Regions from separate parts of the Oceanobacillus sp. MO10714A genome, predicted to be linked through region 2. Evidence: riboswitches for the same ligand, from Rfam matches in the RefSeq annotation. Region 2 holds a riboswitch; each other region holds the start of a gene.
The links. Region 2 has a riboswitch for cobalamin ahead of SPD53_RS08300 (DUF4430 domain-containing protein). Riboswitches for the same ligand answer to the same signal wherever they lie in the genome.
Positions count from the first base shown of each region.

Region 1 (5,909 bases), on a different contig from region 2:
ATGATCGGAACAAGCCGCTATGGTGCGCATAACGACCAAGTGACACCATTTCTTTTACTGTATAAGGAAAAACTTGGGGAGTGAGTTGGGGTAAGACGGCGATTTTCTTAGCTAATTCTTTCTTAGAGTAATCGGCAATGTTTCTCCCCGCTACTTCAATTTTTCCCTGTTGCAGATCGAGCAGTCCACTAATCATATTGATTAAAGTTGTCTTCCCACTGCCATTTGGTCCTAGAATTCCAAAAAACTCTCCTTCATTTACGGAAAAACTAATGTTTTTTACAATCTCTTCACCATCATAGCCACCCGAGGCATTTTTAATTAAAAGCATGGTTCACCTCTCAACTTCTTCTCCGTTGTTTAATTAATATTATCGCAAATACCGGTGCACCTACTAAAGCTGTAATCACTCCGACAGGCAATACTTGAGGTGAGATAATTGTCCGCGATAATAAATCGGTCAATATAAGAAAGCTCGCTCCAATAATCATCGACAACGGCAACAAATGGACATGATCAGAACCCCATAGCTTTCTAGTTAAATGCGGGATAACTAAACCGACAAAGCCAATTGTCCCGGATACGGCAACCGCTGCACCTGTGAGGATGGAACCAGCAATAAGAATAAGCATTTTCCTTTTGCCAACGTCAACGCCTAAATGCTGGGCCCGTTCTTCGCCAAGCGACATCGCATTCAGTTCTTTTGTATTCATTAATAAAATGAGTGAGCCAAGAATAAAGAAAGGGAGAATGATTCCAACATAGCGCCAGCCTCGCATCGATACACTGCCAAGCAGCCAACCGATAATCTGCTGCAACTCATCCCCTGTTAAAGCGATAATTAATGAAATAACCGACCCTAAGAACGCGCTGAAAATGATTCCCGTAAGAATAATCGTTTCTACGCGCATCGTCCGGTCAATTTTTCGTGCAAAGTAAAGCACAATTATAATGGTCGCTAACGCTGTTACAATGCTTAAAAACGGCAAAGTAAACATCCCGATAACCGGTAGTGATATTCCGAAAAACAATGTTGCAACAGCACCAACGGAGGCCCCAGAAGATACTCCAAGAATATATGGTTCCGCGAGCGGATTCCTTAGCAGTCCTTGGAAGGCCGCTCCCGCAATTGCGAGTGAGGCCCCGACAAGTCCTGCCAACAGTACTCGTGGCAAACGAATCTCGTATACAATACTTACATACATTGGATCGACATCAGCACCAACGGGTAAGCGAAAGGCTTCGCTGCCAATCACTTTAACAATATCAAGAATCGGGACGGATACACTGCCAATCGAGATGGCAAAAAGCATCGCTCCAATAAGAAGCGTAAAAGAAATTCCATATTTTGTTACATTACTCTTCATCAAACAGCTCCGGATAAACCGCTTCAGCTAATTCTTTTGCCCCTTCTGTGAGTCTCGGACCGGAACGAGTAATCAAATCAGCATCAATATCATAAACTCTTTCATTCGTAACTGCTTCAACTACATCAAAACCATTTCGCGAAAGAACCTCTTCTTCTGGATTTTCAATATATGCACCGTAGGAAGTGATGATGACATCCGGATTCAGTTCAATGATTTCCTCTGGATCAAGCGCGAGCCATCCTTCATGCTCACCAGCGGCATTTTCAGCATGAATCATTTCCAACAGCTCATGAATAAACGTATGCTGACCTGCTGTATAAATATCCGGTGCAGGGGAATTTTCAAAGAAAACTGTCCGTATATCTTCCTCAGCTATCTCGGATGTAAGCTCACGAATCTCTTCAAATTCTGCTTCCATTTCCGCAATCAGTTCTTCTGCCTCTTCTTTAGAACCGATAACTTGTCCAATGGTTTCAATCGTCTCGTAAGTGCTCGCAATATCCTGCGCATCTTGAACGACGAATACTGGTATACCTGCAGTTTCAAGTTGTTCGAATGCTTCCTGTGCACTGCTCACCCCTAATTCATGGGCGAGGACAATATCCGGGTCAAGGCTAAGGATCAGTTCCACATTCAATTCCATGCCGCCAATTTTTTCAATTTCCTGTACTTCTTCCGGATAATTATCATGATCCGACACACCGACTACCTTATCCCCTTGTCCTAAAGCAAATGTAATTTCCGTATTGCTCGGGATCAATGAAACAATCCGCTCCGGTTCTTCCTCAAGCGTTATTTCATTATCTATTGCATCTGTGAGTGTCAGTGGATAATGATCACCGTTCGTTGACTCTTCTTCAGTTGTTTCATCTTTACCTGTATTTCCAGTTGCATCTTCATTGTCTGTCGCGCCTTGTCCGCAAGCAACTAGCAGACTAAGTAAGAACGCGAGCAGCAAACCCTGCCATAATCTTTTCATTTCCATTCCTCCAATAATAAATTCATTAAAAAAAGCATCCCACACAGTGTGAAGATGCTTCAGTAAATAGGTATACATCCATATAGACCCATCACCTGACTATCCTCGTAGTGCTGGCGTTACAGAATAGGCAGGTCTCCTGGCTCATGCTCATCACTCCGCTGCACCTTCCCATGCATTTAACGCACAGTGGTATTTACAGCTCGTTCGCACATACAGTGGCGGGACCGCGTTGGACTTACACCAACTTCCCTTTTAAGAATTCAACAATCGAATCCACCTATTTCTATTGCATTTCATTTTATCAAATGAATCTATATCATATCGTACACCTTTTTCATGTGAAAGTCATCTTTTTATTCTTGCCCGGGCAAGAAGGCAAATCAATATCTTATTTAACTTTTTCTATCGAGGATATTGAATGAATGGAAGAAGGATTCTACCATTCCTCAGCAAACTGCATTCTGGGTGTTTTCCCATTCGAAGGAGCGGAATGCGATGTAGGGAAAATAAACTGCGGTTGCTTTCCCTTGTGAGGAGATAGAGAGCTGGATTGGGAAAATAAACGGCGATTACTTTCCCTTGAGAGGAGATGGAGCGCTGGATTGGGAAAATAAACGGCAGTTACTTTCCCTTGGGAGGAGGTGGTGCTCTGGGATGGGAAAATAAACGGCGGTTACTTTCCCTTGGGAGGAGATGGAGCGCTGAAATGGGAAAATAAACGGCGGTTACTTTCCCTTGAGAGGAGATGGAACGCTGGGATGGGAAAATAAACGGCAATTACTTTCCCTTGAGATGAGACGGAGCGCTGGATTGGGAAAATAAACGGCAGTTACTTTCCCTTGGGAGGAGATGGAGCGCTGGATTGGGAAAATAAACGGCGATTATTTTCCCTTTAGATGAGATAGAGCGCTGGATTGGGAAAATAAACGGCGATTACTTTCCCTTGGGAAGAGATGGAACGCTGGAATGAGAAAATAAACTCCGATTAGTTTCCCTTGAGATGAGATGGAGCGCTGGAATGGGAAAATAAACGACGATTACTTTCCCTTGAGAATAGATGGAGCGCTGGAATGGGAAAATAAACTCCGATTAGTTTCCCTTAAGATGAGATGGAGCGCTGAATTGGGAAAGTAAACTGCGATTACTTTCCCTTGAAAAGAGATGGAGCACGGAATAGGGAAATTAACAGCGATTAACATTCCTCATAAGCGCGGATATAGCAATAGTAAAATAAACACAAAAAAACTGCTCCCTTGTCCCTTGACAGAAAGCAGTTTTCAATCAATTACTCTAACCCAAGTAAATTTTCAATCACGGAAACCACACGGTCGGCATATTTATTACATGCTTCTTTCGTTTCCGCTTCGACCATCACACGGACAAGTGGCTCGGTTCCGGATGGACGGACGAGCACACGGCCATTTTCACCGAGTTCTTTTTCCACCGCATCAATTTCTTCCAAAATAAGCGGGTTGGTCAATGCTTCATTCTTATCCGTTACTTTAACGTTTTTCAGAACTTGTGGGAATACTTGCATCTCTCCAGCTAATTCCGATAAAGGTTTCCCTGTATCTTTCATAACATTTACAAGCTGTAATGCAGTTAGCATACCGTCACCTGTCGTAATAAAATCGAGGAAAATGATATGACCGGATTGTTCTCCGCCAAGGTTGAATCCGCCCCTACGCATTTCCTCCATAACATAGCGGTCGCCTACATCGGTTTTATCACTATGCATGCCATTCTCTTCAAGCGCTTTATAAAAACCGATATTACTCATGACAGTTGAGACGATTGTATCTTCACGAAGTACGCCTTTTGACTTCATATATTTTCCACAAATATACATGATTTGGTCACCATCAACGATATTACCTTTCTCATCGACTGCAATTAAACGGTCACCATCTCCGTCAAATGCAAGACCAATATCTGCGCCCTTTTCCAATACAAGCTCTCTTACCGCTTCTGGATGAGTGGAACCTACACCGTCGTTAATATTCAAGCCATTCGGTGATGTGCCAATCGTGTAAATGTCTGCCTCGAGGTCCGCAAACAGATGAGTTGCAAGACTGGATGTTGCACCGTGTGCACAGTCGATAGCAATTGCAAGGCCGTCAAAGTCGTTATCAATCGTATCTTTTAAGAAAGAAATATACTTTTGTCCGCCTTCAAAATAAGCATTCACTGTACCGATGTTTGCTCCGACCGGTCGCGGAAGTTCGTCATCCTCATCGATAAGCTTTTCAATCTCTGCCTCCTGCTCATCCGTCAACTTAAAACCATCCGGACCGAAGAATTTAATTCCGTTATCTTCCACCGGATTGTGCGAAGCGGAAATCATAATACCTGCATCAGCACTCATTGATTTCGTTAAATAAGCCACTCCTGGAGTAGAGATGACGCCGAGACGCATGACTTCTGCACCGATAGAAAGTAAGCCTGCGAGCAAAGCTCCTTCAAGCATATGACCTGAGATACGTGTATCTCTTCCGATGATCACTTTCGGATTTTCCCTTTCCTTCGTTAGTACATATCCGCCGATTCGACCTAATTTATAGGCAAGTTCCGGTGTTAAATCTTTATTCGCCACACCTCGGACACCATCGGTCCCAAAATACTTCTTCATTCATACCTCTCCTTTTAATAAACCATCTAAAAGTCACTTACTTAAGTCTATTCGATTTCAACTGTGATTTCCTCAAACTCGGGAGTAACTGTCACATCTTCTACCTCATCCCATTCCACTTCAACTGGCACAAGATGTTCACCCGGTTCAAGCCCTGCCAAATTAACAAAGACGCGGAAATCATCAGGACTCAGCTCTCGAAGGAATGTTTCATTTCCTGTTACGGTAATATCCATTTCGGCTTTACTTGGCTCGACATACGTTACAGCTAGTCCGTCCTCAAGTTCTTCCTCTTCAATCGCCATGGCTTCTAGAACCCGTGCTTCTTCCACTTCAACCGTTACTTCAATTGTTTCCAATTTTCCTGTATATACACCATCCGGGAGATCGAAACCAACATCAATCGTTCCAGATTCCGTAATTTCCGAGAGATCGATTTCTTCCGTTGAGATGGAATCAATTTGTTCAAGAATGTCACTGACTGCAAAAATCTCAACCTCATCCAGATTAGCAGAAATGGACAACAAGGAAAAGTCCTCTGGTAATTCACCGGTTGTTTCAATATCAATTGGAACAACTTTGCTTGGACTCACGAAATCAACAGATATAACAACCGTCTCCCGGTCCAAGCGAACTTGCAGTTCATTTCCTTGCGTATCATACACATTCACCGGTACTTCTCGGTTCGAAATCGAAGTCTCCTGTCCGGCCACATCGACATAAATTTTAACGACACCGATTTGTTCCATAATTCTTCTGGATGTTGTAATTTGGACACTGGACTGATCTAATTCATAGCCCCCGACCTCTACTCCCGGCGGCAATTGATCGGTATTTAAAAATTCCACCGTTATCGGGTATTCCTGACTTGCCCTTTCCTCGATGGATACCTCGATTGTTTTCGGCTCTATATAAACGCTAATATCAT
Region 1 is NZ_JAXHDC010000044.1:5,226-11,134, forward strand. It holds gene SPD53_RS16090 (adenosylcobinamide amidohydrolase) at 1-331, opposite strand, end outside; gene SPD53_RS16095 (FecCD family ABC transporter permease) at 342-1,367, opposite strand; gene SPD53_RS16100 (ABC transporter substrate-binding protein) at 1,357-2,349, opposite strand; cobalamin riboswitch at 2,462-2,648, opposite strand; gene glmM (phosphoglucosamine mutase) at 3,638-4,981, opposite strand; gene SPD53_RS16110 (CdaR family protein) at 5,029-5,909, opposite strand, start outside.
Region 1: it holds a riboswitch for cobalamin, as region 2 does, so the genes downstream of both, SPD53_RS16100 (ABC transporter substrate-binding protein) here and SPD53_RS08300 (DUF4430 domain-containing protein) in region 2, are expected to answer to the same signal.

Region 2 (5,909 bases):
CCTCGTCAATCGTTAGCGCTAATATTTCCACGATATTGTTACCTTGGTAGCGGTAAGATAAGGCTTCATCTGAATACCTCGTCCCACCACATGCCTCACAAGAAATCGTTACTGGATCCGCGAATGCCACGTCAGGCATGACAACCCCTTTTCCTTTACAAACGGGACAGGCACCTAACGAGTTGAAACTAAACAATCCTGCTGGCTGTCCCGTTTCTTTTGCAAATATACCACGGATATCATCCATGATTCCCATGTAGGTTGCTAAGGTTGAACGGCTGGAAATACCGATACTTCCTTGCCCAACCGTAATTGTTTCAGGGTACTGTTCCGTAAATGCTTCCGTCAAAAGAGAACTTTTACCAGAACCGGAGACACCACAGACGGAGACTAACGTATACTTCGGAAGGCTTGTGCTTATATTTTTCAAATTATTGTTCGTCGCTTTGTTTATTGTGAAAAACTCATTTCGCTTTCTGGGATTTTGATTGATTTTTATTTTTTCATTTAGACTGGTTGCGGCCCCTGAATTTTCCAACCCTTCCAACTTGCCCTGGTAAACGATTTTTCCACCATGAACCCCAGCCCCTGGTCCCATCTCAATGATCTCGTCCGCTGCCTTGATTACCGATACGTCATGTTCGATCACGATAACCGTATTATGCTGAGCTTTAATATGGTGTAACATGTTAAGCAACATTTCCACTTCTTCCGGATGAAGCCCTGCGCTCGGCTCATCGAAAATATATGTAATATTGTTGAGACTGCTTCCTAAATGCCTGGCGATTTTTACCCTTTGCGCTTCACCACCAGACAATGTGCCCATTTTTCTTGATAGGCTCAAATAGCCTAGCCCCATTTCAACAAGTTGGGCTACATGTGGAATGGCCTGCTGGGCAATTGATTCTCCTAGTGGGTCGGTTATTTTCTGTAATTCTTTTAGAACGTCCGTTAGCTCCAATTGATCATACTCCGCGATATTTAAACCATTTATTCTACTTTGCAACACTTTTGGATTCAGCCCTGATCCCTGGCAGGTTGGACAGAGGGAACGTGTCGACATCGCAAGGACATCATCTTGGGTGATTCCTTTCAATTTGGAAATATCCCTGTTAATGTAAAGCCGTGTAAAACGGGGCAGGATTCCGTCCCAATCATGGGGTTGTGGTCCGTGTTTTGTATGAAAGGGTGCATTCACTTTCTTCCCCTTTGGCGGGCCATATAATAACAGACGACGCTTGTCTTCCGGGTAATCTTTGATTGGTTTATCCGGATCAAATAAACCGCATGTCATCATCCATCTACCTTGCCAGCCAGAAGGAGATAATGGTTTAAATTTTACCGCGTATTCCCGGAGTGACTTCTCTTCATCTACAATTTTTCTCAAATCTGGTGCAATGACCTCGCCAAAGCCGCTACATTCCGGACAACTGCCGAACGCACTTTGACTAGAAAAGTCAGTCGCAGAGCCAATTGTCGGTCCACCAATCCTAGAGAACAATAAGCGAATCAATGGATGGATATCCATATACGTGCCGACCGTTGAACGTGAATTTCCTCCTGCTTGCCGCTGTTCCACGACAACAACCGGGCTTAAATTCTGCATAAGATCAGCTTGGGGACGCTCAAACTTCGGCATTTGATTCCGGACATAGTGAGGGTAATTCAATGTCATCTGTCTTCTGCTCTCGGTAGCTAATGTATCAAAGACGACTGAGCTTTTTCCAGAACCGGAAAGGCCTGTGAAAACGATGATCTTCTCTTTTGGCAGATTCAAATCTATATTTTTCAAGTTATTTTCTTTTAATCCTCGTAATATGATTTCATCTTTATTTGCTGACATGTTATCGCCCTCGCTCCTTTAACCGTTAACCAATGCTAATATTATCACACTCTAATAGTATAGGTAAAAAATATGATGAGCAGTATTTTTGTAATAAAAAAAGCCCCTGATTCTGATAAGTGCATGAAATTAGGATAACGCTAGATAAGCACTTTTCAGATGCCAATAAAGTCAGGTTAAGTTTTCAATTAGTATTTGAAAATCCCTCTTTTTTAAAAAATGTAAAAGAGATCCCGATGGATTACCAATTAAAAAACGGCGATGATGAATACATCGATGAATTTATCCCAGATACGAAACTCATGAATAGTGATGAAAGGCCAATTTTTCAATCTTTAAAGTTGAGTAATTAGGCTATTTCTATATACTTATAGTGAAAATAAATATTATATAGGAATTTCTCAATAAACTGGGGGGGAAATGAGAATGGAATCTGACATTAGTTTTAGGAAAGCAACCGTAGAGGATTTGGAACGTATCGTCGCCTTGCTTGCGGATGATGTACTTGGTGCTTCTCGGGAGAAGTACGAAAAACCTCTCCCAAATCGTTATCGAGAAGCCTTTTTTGCAATTGATTCAGATCCAAATAATGAATTGATTGTAGCGTGTATTGGCAAGGAGATCATCGGAGTGCAGCAAATCACCTTTACGCCTTCCATCACTTACCAAGGAGGCTGGCGTGCAACGATTGAAGGTGTCAGGATATCTGCTTCCGCACGTGGACAAGGTGTGGGCAAGCTGCTAATTCAATGGGCAATCGAACGAGCAAAAGAACGCGGCTGTCATTTGATCCAGCTTACGACTGATAAAAAAAGAACAGAGGCACGGCGATTCTATGAACAATTAGGATTTAGAGCAACGCACGAGGGCATGAAATTAAAACTGTAACAAATCCTGAATCTAGCACTATATAAATGAGAATTTGTTAAAACAAACATTTGATTGATAATATTAGTTAACTATGGATTCACTAACCTTTATCGTTATCAAATTGAGCAGCTATTGCGTGGGTACATTATTTATATCGGCAGCTAGTTGAATTGTTAATGAAGAAAGTCCTTTTCTTTCCTCCCATAGACAAACTCATAATTTTTGCTATACTTAAGTCATAGTTTATACATAGTATCTGGAGAAACTTTTTCTCCCCTTTCAACAACTAAATATGCGAAAAAATAGGTTGATTTTTATTTTAAAATCATGAAAAGGGAAGTCGGTGAAAATCCGGCGCGGTCCCGCCACTGTAAATGCGAGTTCTTCATTCATAAGCCACTGTTTTATTATGGGAAGGCAATGGAGAGCGATGAACATAAGCCAGGAGACCTGCCTATTTTAGCGCCAATTTATAAACCTACGAGGATAGGAGGTGTGGCTGATAGTAGTTATGTATTATGGATTGATCCATGATTGATAACGCTTGCTTTGTTATACATCTCTAAAGGTAGAGATGTTTTTTTATTGGTAAAAATACGTAAGATGGGGGTACACAAATGGTTCGAAATAGTAGATTACAGCAACTGTTTATCGTGGTGATGACTGCCATTCTATTTCTCTCGCAATCTGGATTATTCGGCCTGCAAACCGTAAATGCAGCAAACTTGGAGAATGCTGTCACCATCTCCGCTGTTGATGAAGATGGTTCTGCAGTATTAGACACTATAGCAGTGGAAATTTCAAATGGGGATACTGCCTTTGATGTGATTAGAGAAGTAGATGATCAACTCGAATGGGACAGCTATGACTTTGGCGAGATGATTACGGGTATTGGCGGAGTAGCTGCTGATCCCGAATCGAACTTCTGGTCCTTTTATGTGAATGGTCTATTCCAAGACATGGGAGCAAGTTCAACTGAAGTAACGAACGGGGATAATATTCAATTTATTCTTACAGACCTTGCAGCCGAACCTCAAGTATTTGATGTTGCGGTTTCTGCAGTAGATGCAAATGGGGAGACAGTTATTACAGAAACTACTGTATCCATGCCACAATACACGACTGCCTATGACGCTCTAATTAAAGCTGCTGCAAATCAAAATGTAAAAGTAGATGTGAGCGTTGATTCCGAATACTTAACATTTGTGAATTACTTAGGTGAACCATTAGAAAGAGATTGTGAATACTGGTCGACCTATATGAATGGCGACATGATGCAAGTTGGGTTACTCGGTCATACGGTTAAAGATGGCGACACGCTTGAACTTGTCGTCGATGACTCGTGTGAACCGGAAGAACCGGCTGATAAAGAAGATGAGAAATCAGAAGAGCCACCTGTAAATGAAAAAGATAAGAAAAAAGATAAAGAACAGGTAGTTGCGGATAAAGATTATACAGAAGCCCTGCAAGCTGTAATCAATTATCTCTCGTCCAATCCAGCTGAAATGGACTGGTACGGATTCTCCGCCCTTCACTCTGCTGGTGCTGATGTTTCAAATGACATGGCCGAAGAAGTAGCCGCTTCCATCAATGATGATTACTCAGGGAATGCTACAGAAATTGCAAAAAACATTATTATCTTAACTTCTGCCGGGTATGATGCAACAGATATAAACGGCATCAACTTGATTGAGATGTTACTGAATGAAAAAATGCCATTAAGTAACCAACTCGTTTATAGCTTGCTCGCAATTGATAGTTTCAATTATCCCACCCCAGAAGGTACAGACTGGACACGGGACAGCATCATTGAAGCATTCCTTGAGATGGAGCTGGATGCAGGCGGCTGGTCCTTCTTTGGTGAAAGACCAAGCCCGGATATTACTGGGATGGGCCTGCTTGCTTTAAGCGCTTATGCGGATGATGCGGACGTGAAGGCTGCACTTGACCGAGCAGTTAAAGCTATGAGCAAACAACAAGGGGATAAAGGCGGATACGATGAAGTGTTTAATGGCGGATACTCAGCGGAATCCGCTGCAATGGTTATTATCGGCCTGTCCGCTGTCGGAGTTGACGCAACAAGCGATGCCTTTACAAAATCTGGCGGAAACTTACTAGAACACCTCATCAGCTTCCAAATGGAAGATGGCAGCTTTAAACATTTACCGGAAGATGATGTTTCAAGTGTTTTCGCAATCAACCAAGGGGCATTAGCATTAGTTGCCTATGATCAATTCAAGAACGGTACTGGTCCAGTGTTTAAGTTTGATAAGAAAGAAGATCCGCAAGAGCCTGGCGATGACGAGGATGACGGTGATAACGGGGATAACGATGGTGACAAAGATAAAAACAATCCATCTGACGATCCGAATAAAGTTATCATAACAAAAGACAACCTGCACCAATATGAAAACGAACATGCTGTCGTTGTAACACCAGATCATACAGACAAATTAGCTAACTTTTCAGTTGCGGTAGAAGCTGAAGCTGCCGACCACCTTGTTCAGGCAAACAAGCCACTCATTATTATTAACGGAGATACGATCATCACGATTCCTGTTCCTGTAGTGAAACAATTACGTGAAATTGGTGAAACAATTGAAGTCAATCTCGCTGAACAAGATGTTGCAGAGGCAATCGGTGCTGTCTATGACTTTACCTTAACCGTGGATGGAACGATTGTTTCCGAGTTTGATCATGATATTATCATTAGCTTAGCAACTGACGCAGACGCAGTGAAAGGCCTCGATGCTAACCAAGTAAAAGCATTCCATTTCAATGAAGAAACGGAAAGCTGGGACGTTTTATCTGGCAGCACTTATGATCCGACAGCAGGATTTGTCACCCTAACAACCGATCACCTTAGCACATTTGGAGTATTTAAACATGATACAGGACAGAAAGATCCTGCCGACGATGATAAAGACGGAGCAACCCCGCCACCAGTAGATAATGACAAAGATAAAAAAGGTAAAAAACTACCAATGACAGCAACAAACATGTTTAATCTCTTGGCATTAGGATTCATCCTAATCGCAGCCGGTGCTCTATTGTATATCAAGCGCAGAAATAAAGTTACAGAGTAATATTTATCCCGGTGTAACCGTCCGTAAAACTCCCACCTCAAAACTTTAGGGTCTTCGAAAAAGTTTAGATGGGAGATAACGGACGCTAACACCCCGATTCGTACAACTAA
Region 2 is NZ_JAXHDC010000010.1:26,617-32,525, reverse strand. It holds gene SPD53_RS08310 (ATP-binding cassette domain-containing protein) at 1-1,843, opposite strand, end outside; gene SPD53_RS08305 (GNAT family N-acetyltransferase) at 2,270-2,731, shown strand; cobalamin riboswitch at 3,001-3,185, shown strand; gene SPD53_RS08300 (DUF4430 domain-containing protein) at 3,331-5,799, shown strand.

Region 3 (5,909 bases), on a different contig from region 2:
GCAAATCATTATGAAAAGCGCGGGATGTCAAAGTTACTTTATCGGCTTGCTCTTTAAGTGCTTTAATAATTTTGGGGTGCCGATGTCCTTGGTTGACTGCTGAATAAGCACTAAGCATGTCCATGTATTTATTGCCTTCCGGGTCCTTTACCCAGACCCCTTCTGCTTCCGAAATTACAATCGGTAGTGGATGATAGTTATGTGCACCATAATGCTCGGTTAATTCAATAATTTCTTCGGTTGTTTGCGTTAAAGTCATCCGTACTCCTCCTTTAGAGTAGTGCAAGGAGCTATGATGCTCCTTGCACTGTTCTATGTTAGTATGATTCAGAAATTGTTTTCGCTAACATATGGAGTGCCAAATAATCTGGACCTCCCGCTTTTGAATCCGTACCAGACATTTTAAATCCGCCAAACGGGTGGTAACCAACAATTGCCCCCGTACAATTACGGTTGAAGTATAAATTACCGACATGAAATTCTCTAGAAGCTTTATTTATTTTTTCACGATTATTTGTAATTACCGCTCCTGTTAATCCATATTCAGAGTTATTGGCAATTTCCAGTGCATGATCAAAGTCTTTTGCCTTTGCAAATGCAACAACAGGGCCAAAGATTTCCTCCTGCATGATACGTGCTTCTACATCTAAATTAGCAAAAATGGTTGGCTGAATAAAATAACCTTTGGAGTCTTCCCCCTCGCCACCAGTCATTAGTTTGCCTTCTGCTTTACCGATTTCGATATAATTCATAATCTTGTTGAAGGCAGCTTGATCGATAACAGGTCCCATATTAACGTCGGGTGTGGTAGTTTCACCAACAGTTAGCTCTTTCGTGCGTTTTACTACCCTTTCTAGTACTTCATCATAGACATCTTCATGAACGACTGCGCGAGATCCAGCAGAGCACTTTTGCCCTGAAAATCCAAATGCAGAAGTTACAATGGCGTCGACAGCAATATCAATGTCTGCTTCATTATCGACTACAACTGTATCTTTTCCACCCATCTCTACAATTGTACGTTTTAAGTGAAATTGGTTCTCATTAACCGCTGCGGCACGTTCATATAAGCGAGTTCCAACTTCACGTGAACCTGTAAAGGTTATTAGCGCTGTTTTTGGATGATCCACAAGATAATCTCCAACTTCTGAACCACTGCCTGGTAGGAAGTTGATGACGCCATCTGGTATGCCTGCTTCCAATAAAACATCTACAAATTCTGCAGCAATTACAGGGGTTGCACTTGCAGGTTTAAGTATGACTGTATTGCCTGTAACAAGTGGTGCTACCGTTGTACCTACCATAATGGCAAAAGCAAAGTTCCATGGCGGAATGGTCACTGCAACGCCTGAAGGGGTATAGAGGTACCGATTGTATTCCCCTGGTCTACTATTTATTTCTTTTCCTTTATCTAATTCAATCATTTGTCGGGCATAATACTCCATAAAGTCAATACCCTCTGCAATATCAGCATCGGCTTCGTTCCATGGTTTTCCAGCCTCTTTAATCAGTAAAGCTGTAAATTCACTCTTTCTGCGACGGATAATTGCTGCAGTCCGTATTAAAATATTCGCCCGGTCAATTGCATTCGTATATCTCCAAGTTTGGAAAGCTTGATTCGCTGCTTGCACAGCTTTTTCAGCATGTTCCTGATTCGCCTTGGCAACGTATCCAATTATTTCTTCTTTTTTCCCCGGATTAATAGAAGTGATCTTTTCTTCAGTAAGTACTTTTTCTCCATCTATTAAGAGGTCATAAGTTCCCCCGAGTTTTCTTTCAATTTTTTCTAACTCAGATTCCAATCTTTTGCGATTGCTCTCTATTGAGAAGTCTGTAAATGGTTCGTGCTTATACGGTGTTAACATAGAATCCACTCTCCTTATAAAATTTCGCTTGCTTGTATAAATAGCAAAAATCATGCCAACTATTTAAGTGTTGACTTATCAAGGTTTTAATAAAAAGAGATGCAAAATAAATTTGCGTTATTTTTAAAAAGCGCATAACCGTGCAAAATTATTTTGCTATTACAGTATATTTCCATTAAGCTGATAATAGGGAGGGAACACTTTCATGGGAAATGATGTAATGGATCTGCAAGCACTAAAGCATAGAAATAAACTATATGAACAGTTGCTGGATGAAGTGAATGTTGGTATCCACGTAATTAATAATCAAGGGAAAACAATTATTTATAACAAAAAAATGATGGAAATTGAATCAATGGAAGCAGCTGACGTATTGGATAAGGATGTATTAGAAGTTTTTTCATTTAAGGAAAATCAGCATAGTACACTTGTCCATACATTAACAACCGGGAAAGAAACTAGAGGGATTAAACAAACTTACTTTAATAATATTGGAAAAGAAATCACGACAATTAATGATACTTTTCCAATTATAAAAGATGGAAAGATTACTGAGGCAGTCGAGATAGCAAAAGATATCACTCAATTAGAACAAGTTATTAAGGAAAATGTGTTACAGAGGAAAAACACCAAATTTACATTTGATCAAATTATTGGAGATAGTGAAGAATTTGCTACGGTAATTGAAGATGCAAAACTAGCAACTCGAACAACTTCATCTGTTCTTATTGTTGGCGAAACAGGAACTGGTAAGGAATTATTTGCGCAAAGTATCCATAATGGTAGTGCGAGGTCATCTGCTCCTTTTGTCGCCCAGAATTGTGCAGCAATACCCGAAAGTTTAATGGAGAGTTTATTATTTGGTACAAAGAAAGGGGCCTTCACGGATGCGATAGATTCACCCGGTCTATTTGAACAAGCAGATGGTGGAACTTTGTTACTTGACGAGATTAATTCTTTAGACGCTTCCCTTCAAGCAAAACTCTTGAGAGTGCTGCAAGAAAGAACAGTAAGAAGAATAGGGGATACAAAGGATAAAAAGGTGGACGTTCGTATTATCGCAACGATTAATGAAGACCCTGCCGATATGATTATGGAAAATCGAATAAGAAAAGATTTATTTTATCGTTTGAGTGTCGTAACTTTATTCATCCCCCCTTTGCGTGAAAGAAAAATAGATATTATGCCTTTAACGACGGAATTCATTCATAAATACAATACACTTTTTCAAATGAATATAAAGAATGTTAGTGAGGAAGCAAAAGAATTACTCTATGAACACGACTGGCCAGGGAATGTAAGGGAGTTAGAGCATACTATTGAAGGTGCGATGAATCTAGTAGTTGAAGAAAAGGAAATTCAAGTTCATCATTTACCCACTCGTTTTCGAAACCATAATAAATATAAGAGAGACAATGATAGAAACAGCAAGGATAGTCCCCCTATAAACGATTTTCATTCGAGAAAGCTGCGAGTTAGAATGGAACAGTTGGAAAAGGAATATATTAAACGAACACTTTTAGAAAATAACTATAATATAACACAAGCTGCAAAGATTCTAGGTATAAGCAGACAGAGCCTTCAATATCGCATAAAGAAATTTAATATTTAAATTTAGCACGTATTAACGGTCTGTAACATTTGAGTAAATTTTCCTTCAGCTAACGGAACCTTTTCGTAAGTTATTAATTGTTGAAAACGGGTATACTCTATGATAGAATTCAATATATAGTGCTTGACAAGGCAATTTAATACTAAATGTAGTATATAAGTAATGGTGACAAGATAACTGTTTAAAAGGGAATCCAGTTAAAAGCTGGAGCTGCCCCCGCAACTGTACGTGTGGACGAATTAGTAAACCACTATATCGCTTGCTGTTAGGTGACGATATGGGAAGGGCTATAGTAGGAAGAAGCACAAGCCAGGAGACCTGCCATAACTTGCAAGTTTTGTTTCTTCGGGGTGTAAGAAAGGTAAAACGATAAGAAGTGTGTATTTTTTTATGCATTTTGTCGTTTTTTCCTGCCGTTCATCCCGAAAATGAACGGTTTTTTTAATGTGTTTACATAAAGGGAGGAAATAAAATGCAAACAATGAGTCAAACTAAAAGTTCTAAAGGGATTGAATTAATTGATGAATGGGCCAAGGGATTAAATATTCAAACCGAAAAATATAAAGAAAAAGTGGAAGGACTCTGGAATTCTGACCAAATGAGGGATGAATTTTATGATGCTCTAATTAACCATGCCCTTGAAAATATAGACGAAGTATCACCAGACTGGACTTATTTTGCTACACGAATTTATTTGCATGAACTCTATCAAAAGGCTGCAGAAAATAGGGGTTATGACGCTTCTCTTTCGTATGGTCCCTTCTACGATTTATTAAAGCAATTGACCGATAAAGGAATTTATTCTACTAATCTTCTTTCAAGCTACACGAAAGAGGAAATTGATTATTTTGGTGAGTCACTTGAACAGGAAAGGGATTTATTATTTACGTACCCTGGCATTTATACATTGGCAACTCGTTATCTTGCAATGGATCATGAAAAGAATATCTATGAATTGCCACAAGAGCGCTGGATGGTTATTGCGATGCATCTTATGCAAGAAGAACCAGCTGAGGGTCGCACGAAGCACGTTCTAGAAGCATACTGGGCGCTGAGTAATTTATATATGACGGTTGCGACACCAACATTGGCTAATGCAGGGAAGAGTCACGGGCAATTGTCGAGTTGTTTTATCGATACGGTAAATGATAGTTTAGAAGGCATTTATGATAGTAATAGCGATGTTGCCCAACTGTCGAAAAATGGCGGTGGAATTGGGGTTTACATGGGTAAAGTCCGAGCGAGGGGCAGTTCAATTAGAGGATTTAAAGGGATGTCTAGTGGGGTTGTACCATGGATTAAACAGTTAAATAACACGGCGGTAAGTGTTGATCAGCTTGGTACTAGAAAAGGTGCAATTTCGGTTTATTTAGATGTATGGCATCGCGATATTGAGGAATTTCTTGATTTGAAGCTAAATAATGGGGACGAAAGATTACGAGCCCATGATATCTACACAGGGGTAAGTATGCCAGACTTATTTATGGAACAAGTGGAGAACAGAGGAGACTGGTATTTATTTGACCCTCATGAAGTTCGTGAGGTGATGGGCTTCTCTCTAGAAGATTTCTACGATGAGAAGAAAGGTGATGGAGAATGGCGCAAGAAATATCAAGCATGCATTAACGCTAATTTAGATTCGAAAAAGAAAGTACCTGCAATTGAAATTATGAAGAGAATCATGCGGTCCCAGCTTGAAACAGGGGCACCATTCATGTTTTACCGAGATGAAGTGAACCGCCGGAATGCGAACTCTCATACTGGGATGATTTATTGCACGAATTTATGTACGGAGATTACGCAAAACCAATCCCCGACAGAGTTTGTCCAGCAATATCTCACGGAAGAAAATGCCGTTGTGAAAAAATACAAGCCTGGTGATTTTGTTGTTTGTAACCTGAGCTCCGTCAACTTAGGAAAGGCTGTACCAGATAATGTATTGGAACGCCTCATCAAAATTCAAGTTCGCATGCTTGATAATGTCATTGATATCAATACGCTGCCATTATTACAAGCAACGCTCACGAACCAAAAGTATAGAGCGATTGGTCTAGGTACATTTGGATTCCACCATCTGCTTGCAAAAGAAGGAATTGAGTGGGAATCAGAGCAAGCTGTAGAATATACCGATGCAATTTATGAAAAAATCGCCTACTTAGCGATTTCTGCATCAGCAGATTTAGCGGAAGAAAAAGGCAGCTATCAAGTATTTGAAGGAAGTAAATGGAGTACAGGAGAGTACTTTGATAACAGAGGGTACGATGATTCCGAAGAGTGGATGGCATTGAAGGAGCGGGTGAAAGAAACCGGAATCCGCAATGGTTATGTAATGGCTGTTGCACCGAATGCGTCTACTTCGATTATTGCCGGCTCTACTGCAGGAATCGACCCAGTGTTTAAACCTTTCTATCATGAAGAGAAGAAAGACTTTA
Region 3 is NZ_JAXHDC010000025.1:20,871-26,779, reverse strand. It holds gene SPD53_RS12675 (ornithine--oxo-acid transaminase) at 1-259, opposite strand, end outside; gene pruA (L-glutamate gamma-semialdehyde dehydrogenase) at 318-1,865, opposite strand; gene SPD53_RS12665 (sigma-54 interaction domain-containing protein) at 2,071-3,477, shown strand; cobalamin riboswitch at 3,624-3,817, shown strand; gene SPD53_RS12660 (ribonucleoside-diphosphate reductase subunit alpha) at 3,950-5,909, shown strand, end outside.
Region 3: it holds a riboswitch for cobalamin, as region 2 does, so the genes downstream of both, SPD53_RS12660 (ribonucleoside-diphosphate reductase subunit alpha) here and SPD53_RS08300 (DUF4430 domain-containing protein) in region 2, are expected to answer to the same signal.